One region of the Candidatus Accumulibacter sp. ACC012 genome, then DNA from elsewhere that is predicted to be linked to it. Evidence: riboswitches for the same ligand, from Rfam matches in the RefSeq annotation. Region 1 holds a riboswitch; the other holds the start of a gene.
The links. Region 1 has a riboswitch for cobalamin ahead of QZ648_RS03935 (TonB-dependent receptor). Riboswitches for the same ligand answer to the same signal wherever they lie in the genome.
Positions count from the first base shown of each region.

Region 1 (3,904 bases):
CTCTGCGGCTTGAAGATCAACTCGTTGTCGGCCAACTCCGTTGAACGATGGCCAAAGGTCGAAAGCACGTGGACCTTGACGTTCTTGCCGGTCAGGCGGCGATCGGTGAGCCGCGACCACAGAATCGGGTGCATCTCGGCCATGTTCGAACCCCAGAGCACGAAAGTGTCGGCATGTTCGAGGTCGTCGTAGCAGCCCATGGGTTCGTCGATGCCGAAAGTGCGCATGAAACCGGCGACCGCAGAGGCCATGCAGTGACGGGCATTCGGATCGATGTTGTTGCTCAGCAGCCCGGCTTTCATCAGTTTGGCGGCAGCGTAGCCTTCCCAAACCGTCCATTGCCCGGAGCCAAACATGCCGATGTTGCGCGGACCGCCTTTCTTGAGCGCGGCCTTGCATTTTTCGGCCATGATGTCATAAGCCTGGTCCCAGGAAATCGGCGTGAACTCGCCGTTCTTGTCGAACTTGCCGTCCTTCATGCGCAGCAGGGGAGTGGTCAGGCGATCCTTGCCGTACTGGACCTTGGAGAGGAAATAGCCCTTGATGCAATTGAGTCCTCTGTTGACTGGTGCGTCCGGATCGCCCTGGGTGGCAACGATGCGGCCGCCCTTGGTTCCGACCAGCACGCCGCAACCTGTTCCGCAGTAGCGGCAGGCGCCTTTGTCCCAGCGCACGCCGTCGGACTTCGCGGGGGCTGCCTGGGCGATGGCGGGAATGCTGATGCCGGCCGCGGTGGCGGCGGCGGCGACGGCATTGCTCTTGATAAAGTCACGCCTGGTCAACGTCAATTTCATCTCATGCTTCCTCATCGGGATGGGGTTCAAACTGGTGGTAAACCAATGCTGCGGAGAGTACGCCTGGCTGCTGACTGACCGTGGTGAACATGTCGGCTGCAGCGCGATCGCTGTCGGCTTCGATGGTCACGATCAGTTGGCCCTTCTCGGTCGCGGCGTGTACTTCAACACCGCCCAGGAGCAGCAGACCGTCCTGCACCTGTTGTTGAAGTTCGGGGCGGGCATTGACCAGCAAGCTGGAAATATTCATCGGATCGAGGCTCTCCTGTTGGCAAGCTGAGTGCGGGTGTCGCCGAAGCGGCGGAACACAACGTCAAGCAATCTTGCATCTGGCAAATACACTAAGCGTCCGGTGAGGTGTTTTGCTTGATCCAGGTCAAGCGGGAAGGAATTCAGCGTGCAAGCCGGAATGCACACGGCAAGTGCGAGGTGAGAGGTGATGACCGCTAGCGGAAGGGGGGCGCAAAAAAAAGCGCGGGACCAAAGGTTCCGCGCTTTTAAATTTTGTCCCCGCAAGTGCCGTCAGGCCGGCATCCTGAACCTGGGTTCAGATAGGTCACTTTCCTTCCGCATCAGGTATGCCCGACTTGAGGGGCACACACAACAACGGTTTCTATGGTCGGCGACCAATGCCAATTAGCATTGGTTCAAGGAATCTATGACCTTAACAAACACCGCAGGGAACTCTCTCGGAGTCTTCGGAACCTGCTATCAGGGCTTCAGCACGGGGGCTTCAGCGCTGCCTCAAGTTCCGTCTCCATGTGGCAAATTCTACGCCTAAAGGCGTCGATGTCCAGCGCTATTTCTGATTCAATTCTCTGATCTTCCGTGGCTACACTCTGATTTCCGGAGAGGTGCTCGTGGGCAATGTTCAGCGCAGCCATCACCGCGATGCGCTCGGTGTGATTGCTCCTGGTTTTCTCGGCGATGTCGCGCATCTTGCCATCAACATAGGCCGCAGCATTGAGTAGCGCGGCGCGCTCATCCGCTGGGCAGGCGACACGGAACTCCTTGCCAAGGAGGGTGATATCCAGAAAATTGGCTTCGTTGGGCATCGGACAAGAACCTTCAGGCTTTGGCTTCGGGGAGCTGCTGGGCAAGCTGCTCAAGTCGGGCGGAGGCCGCTCCCATGCGCTCGGCGAGGCCTTGTCTGTCCCCTTCGGCGACAGCGAGTTGCTCGCGGAGGTGGTCATTTTCCGCGCGCAGGCTGTGACAGAGGGTCACCACCTGGCCAATCTTGCTCTCGAGCGTGTCTAGTTCATTCAGCATGGCCAGACTATAGATTCAAGAGGCGTCCCCGGTCAAGGTGTGCAGCGCTTCGCGGCTGTGCCTGCTTGCCTGGCAGCGGTGGCTTTCGGTGGCGATGGCGGGCCGCCGGCCGTCTGGCGCGCTATAATCCGCCCTTTCGTCGACTGCGGTTAGCGAAAAACCATCGTGCAAGGTGCCGCAACGCAGATCCTCTGCAGCGGTTAAACGGGAAGCAGGTGCGTGTTCTCAGGAACACCATGCCTGCGCTGCCCCCGCAACGGTAAGCGAGTGCGGGTGTGTCGAAATGCCACTGGGCGCCGGCCTGGGAAGGCGACACACCAAGACTCGCGAGCCCGGATACCGGCCTTCGCACACATTTGACGCAAGTGCCGCGGGGAAGCGGACACGAAACGCTCGGCTGCGCCGCTCGCCTCGTTGTTTGCTCCCTCGTGCATTTGATATTTGTTTGCTCGCCGGCTTGCGGGGACGCGTGCCGGATCCAGGGAGAAACCCATGAGATATCAGAGGGCGCCGCGCGCAGGTTCTGCCGCGGCATTGGCCACGCTTTGCGGCGCGCTATTTCCGGTGGCGGCCAACGCTGCCGATCAGCAGCTTGATCCTATCGTGGTCACCGCCACGCGACAGGCGACGCGCGCCAACGAATTGACCAGCGACGTGTCGGTGATCACCCGCGAAGAAATCAATGCGGCCGGACAATCAACGCTCGAGCAACTGCTGTCGCGGCAAGCCGGCATTCAGTACACGGCCAATGGCGGTCCTGGCACCAACAGCGGCGTGATTATCCGCGGCGCCAGCAGCAATCAGTCGATCGTGCTCATCGACGGCCAGCGCATCGGTTCGGCGACGACCGGCAGTGCGGCGCTGGCGCGCATTCCTCTTGACCAGATCGATCGCATCGAGATCCTGCGCGGCCCGGCTTCGTCGCTGTACGGAGCCGACGCCATTGGTGGCGTCATCCAGATCTTCACTCGCAAAGGCGAGGGTCCGACGCGACTGAATGCGAGTACGGGCTATGGCACTTACGGGACCACTGACACCACGGTCGGCGTCTCCGGTGGGACAGATCTGGTTTCCTACAGTGTTCAGGCGGGTTATCTGGATACTGGCAGTTTCAACGCCATTCACAACAAGTCGGACATCAATTACAACCCCGACGATGATGGCTATCGCAACAGTAACCTGAGTGCGAACTTCTCCGTGCGTCCGGCAGCCGGTCAGGAAATTGGCGTCAACCTGCTCGCCAGCGACGGTAGCAACCAGTACGACTCGAACGACTTCAGTGCCGTCGGCGCCGACAAGAACTACACCAACGATCAGCTGCTGGAGTCCTATTCGATCTACTCGCGCAACCGCTTGAACCAGGTATGGACGAGCACCCTGCGTCTCGGTACCAGCACCGACGCCTCCAAGGGCTATGCCGGTAACATCAGGGAGTACACCATACGCACGGACATGGATCAGGCTTCGTGGCAGAACGATATCGTCCTGCCCATCGGCGAAGCGCTGCTGGCCGTCGAGTACACCAAGCAGAAAGTGTCTGGCAGCACTGACTACACGGTGACCGAACGCACGATTCGCTCGCTGCTCGGTGGCTGGAACGCCAGTATCGAGAAGCACCGCTTGCAGTTCAACCTGCGCCGTGACGACAACTCCCAGTTCGGCGATGAAACGACGGGTTCCGCTTCCTACGGCTACCAGTTCACTCCGGACTGGCGCGCGCACTTATCGTATGGGACGGCATTTCGCGCGCCGACTTTCAACGAACTGTATTTTCCCCCGAGCGCTTTCTTCTCCGGCGGTAACCCCGATCTGCAGCCGGAACAGGCGAAGAACACCGAGGT
Region 1 is NZ_CAJQUC010000003.1:97,710-101,613, forward strand. Features, by position in the region: gene napA (nitrate reductase catalytic subunit NapA) at 1-788, opposite strand, end outside; gene QZ648_RS03920 (chaperone NapD) at 796-1,044, opposite strand; gene zapA (cell division protein ZapA) at 1,514-1,849, opposite strand; gene QZ648_RS03930 (hypothetical protein) at 1,863-2,063, opposite strand; cobalamin riboswitch at 2,217-2,426, shown strand; gene QZ648_RS03935 (TonB-dependent receptor) at 2,556-3,904, shown strand, end outside.

Region 2 (3,904 bases), on a different contig from region 1:
TAGAGCACTTCGGCCTCTGGCAGCGAGCCATCGAGCAGCGGCGAAAAGAAGCTCAGCTCGGCACCGAGTTCGCGTAGCAGATTGAGATTGGCGCGGTACAGGAAGGCGAAAGCGCCGTCCCGTGCCACCGCGACGCGCACGCCGGCCAGCGGTCGCGGCTGCGCGCCAAGCGCTGTCGGCGACACGGCTGAGACAGCGAAGCTGACGGCCGCTGGCAGGCGCCTGGGCAGCGCCTGCAACGCGGCCGCCGCGCGGGCTATGCGCGCGTCGAGATCGGCGACTTCGGCCGCCTGTACCAGACCGAGGTGACGCTCGGGCAGGGCGATTTCGGCGTCGCGCGGCAGCCAGCCAAAGCAGGCCAGCCCCGACGGCAGACTCTCGGCGAGCATCTCGTAGTGGCGCTCGCCGGCGACGCGGTTGGCAAATACGCCGGCGAAAGGCAGGCCCGGTCGGTAGGTAGCCAGGCCATGTGCCAGGGCACCAAAGGTCTGGGCCATGGCGCTGCCGTCGATCACCACCACGATCGGAATGCCGAACAGAGCCGCCAGATCGGCACTCGAGCGGTCGCCGTCGAAGAGTCCCATGACGCCTTCTATGAGGATCAGGTCGGCTTCGGCCGCCGCCGCGTGCAGGAGTTGCCGACAGTGCTCCTCACCGCCCATCCACAGGTCGAGCTGATAGACCGGCGCAGCAGAGGCGCGCTCGAGGATCATCGGATCGAGAAAATCGGGGCCGGTCTTGAAAACGCGCACGCGCCGCCCTTGCCCACGATGGTGCGCTGCGAGAGCCGCGGTCACCGTCGTCTTGCCCTGGCCGGAAGCAGGCGCGGCAATGAACAGCGCCGGGCACGCCGGCATAGCGCTCACAGATCGACCCCTTTCTGCGCCCGTACGCCAGCGCGAAAGGCGTGCTTGACGTCGCGCAGCTCGCTGACCGTGTCGGCTGCGGCGCACAGTTCGTCCGGCGCGCCGCGGCCGGTAATCACCACGTGCTGCAGCGCCGGGCGGGCGGCCAGATCGGCGAGCACGAGCGGCAAATCCAGCCAGCCGTTCTTCAGCGCATAGGTCAGTTCATCGAGGACGATCAGCCCCAGCGACGGATCGCCGAGCATCTCGGCAACCACGGCCCAGGCGCGGCGCGCGGTTTCCCGATCGCGGGCCAGGTTCTGCGTCTCCCAGGTGAAGCCTTCGCCAAGCACATGCCAGGTGACCCCTGGCTGAGCACGGAAGAAGGCCTCCTCGCCGGTGTCCGAGCGCCCCTTGATAAACTGCGCGACACCGACCCGCAGGCCGTGTCCGAGGGCACGGGCGACCATGCCGAAAGCCGAACTCGACTTGCCCTTGCCGTTACCGGTGAGCACCAGCAGCAAGCCCTGGTCGCGATCGGCACGGGCGATGGCGGTATCAACCACGGCCTTTTTGCGCTGCATGCGCGCACGGTGCGACTCCTCGCGATCGGTCGCGCTCATGCTTGCCGCCTGGCCAGCAATCGATTGCTGGCAGCCAAACGGCCGCCGAAAACGCTGTCGGGTGTTTTGCGGTGGTGACGAAGCGTGTCGCCGCACGGGTACGAGCACGCAAGCAGCGCACCCGCCCGGGTCGATGGGAATAATGCCGGCACCTAGTTCTCCTCTGCGCACACCCGCGCGCAAGCCGAACGAACGAAACAACGGCAAAAGGAGGAAGTGCAACCGGAAACAGGGGTCAGAGCGACCAGAGTACCGAGACATCGCCCTCCGCAATGCCGATCCGCATGCCTCAGGCAGGTCTCCGGGCTCACGAGCGGGAAAATCCCTGGATCTGCGCCTTCCCATGCTGTTGCACAGTGGCGTGTTGCAGTTCCTTGCTCTCGTTTACCGTTGCGGGGGCAGCGCCGGAATACTCTCGGCCTGTGGAACAGGCTCGAAACACCGGCTTCCCATTTCATCCCTCGGGCGATAGCCCTCGGGAAACCTGAAGCAAGTAGTCCTTCTACTCCGCCTGGGAGAACATTGTCAAGGCAGTTCGCGCTAGCTACCCGCGCTCAGTTGGACGGAAAGCGGTCGATAAGACGGGGCGGTAAATCAGCAGCAGGTCGGCCTTCACGTGGCATTCACGCTAGCCGCTCAGGTCATGGTGGCGGTCAACGGTGTCCGGTAGCTTGAGTGGATGCGGTTAAGCGAGTTCGCGCAAGCGATCTCGCCGTCGGGGGGAGCCTAGTGGCGGGGGGCTGCCGCAGGCAGTCCCCAAAGAGCGAGCAGACGCTGAACACCTTGATGCCTTCTGAGTCACTCACGCACCCACCGTGAGCAAGCCAAGAACCCGTCATCGCAGCACAGCCTGCGATGACGCCATGTCCGTCAGCCCACTTTCACCGCCCTACGTAGCCTCTGCTCCTGTTTCTCGACTTGCTGCAGTAGCTCAACACCGTGCGCGTGGCAACGCTCGATAACGTCATCAACCACCGAACGAACCTGCCGCTCGATGCCTTCCCGCCCCAACACGCTCTTGGTCGCCAGGTCGTTGAAGTCGGTAAAGCCTTTCGGCTCTGCGACTTGCTCGCCAGGCGCGAAGATCGGTAGCAGGGCCTTGCCACCAACCGCCTTGGCCGCTTCCTCGGCCTTGCTGCGGCCGGGGTTTATTCCCTGCGTGGCTTCGAGGTGCCGATCGTCGTCGCCGGCGATCAGGATGGGCTTGTCCGGGAACTTCGCATGCAAGGCCTTGGCGACGGGTAGCAGGTTGCCCGAGTCAAAGGCGGCGACGGTCGCGAAACCCAGCGTCTGCTGCAAGCTGCTGGCCGTCGCGTAGCCTTCGCCAATGACCAGGGCAGGGGCCTTGGCCAGGGCGTCCAGGCCGCCGACTGCATGGAAGCAGCCTTCCTTGCGGCTGTCCTTGGCGAAGCGCTTGGTGCCGTCCTCCTGGATGTACTGCATCGTCCATTGCTTGCCGTCGGTATCGGTGGCCGGGATGTAGGTTTCCCGGCCTTCCTTGTCCGTGAAAACGCCTGCCTGCGGCTCGATTCCCTTGGTTTGCATGTACGTGGTCGGTGTGGTGACCGGCAGCAGGTGCGCCATCTGCTTGGCCACCCGCTGCGCCGCCTGCTCTTGCAGCCGCTCCTGCTCGGCAGTGCGCGCTTGCAGCTTTTCAGCCGCTTCAGCCTGTAGCCTGGCTTTCTGCTCGGGGTCGAGCGCGTAGCCCTTCGACTTCCACTTCATGTCGACGCCGGTCTTGTTGTTCTTCAGATAGCCGGCCGGGTGGCCAACATAGAAGCCGGACCCGGCTTTCTCGCTGAGCTTCTCGCCTTCGACGCTGATGCGATGTTTCTTGCCGTCCATCATCGGATGCTCGCCGCTCACGACACAGCCGATCGAGCGCAGCGCCTCGGCGAACTCGTCTCGCGGCGACATGGCCGGCCCTTGCTGGCCAGGGACGTTTTCCGGCAACCAGCGTTGCAGCCGGCTCTTGTCGGCCTTCGCGCTGGCAAACCAGGATTTCGCGGCCTTGTCCCACAGCGCGCCGGCGGCCTTGGCGGCGGCCCGTTCGCCGTAGGGAACGGCGAGATACTGGCGTTCCTGAGTACGTTGTTTCTCGGGCTTGGCCTGACCTTCCGGGGCCGCGCTGTCGGTTTGCCGTGCCCACTGGGCGAAGGGAGCGGCGTCCTTGATGCCTGCCGGAAGAAACCAGGATTGTTCCTGACGATCCCAACGCGCACCCAGCGCCTTCGCCTCGTCTTTCTGGTGGTACGGCACATCGAGATAGGTCTTTTTCGCCTGGTCGGCGTCATTCACCGCCGGCACCGACGTCTTCTCGCCCTCGATCTGTGCGACGCGCCGCTGGATATCGGCGTCGTTGAGCACGGCGGCCAGATCAGCCGACTTGCGCGCCTCTCTTGCGGCGGCAATCTGCTCGACAGTGCTGTCGGGATC
Region 2 is NZ_CAJQUC010000013.1:74,072-77,975, reverse strand. Features, by position in the region: partial or broken gene QZ648_RS14140 (cobyrinate a,c-diamide synthase) at 1-857, opposite strand, end outside; gene cobO (cob(I)yrinic acid a,c-diamide adenosyltransferase) at 863-1,468, opposite strand; cobalamin riboswitch at 1,743-1,971, opposite strand; partial or broken gene QZ648_RS14130 (zincin-like metallopeptidase domain-containing protein) at 2,339-3,904, opposite strand, start outside.
Region 2: linked by a shared signal. The riboswitch ahead of cobO (cob(I)yrinic acid a,c-diamide adenosyltransferase) and the one ahead of QZ648_RS03935 (TonB-dependent receptor) in region 1 are both predicted to bind cobalamin.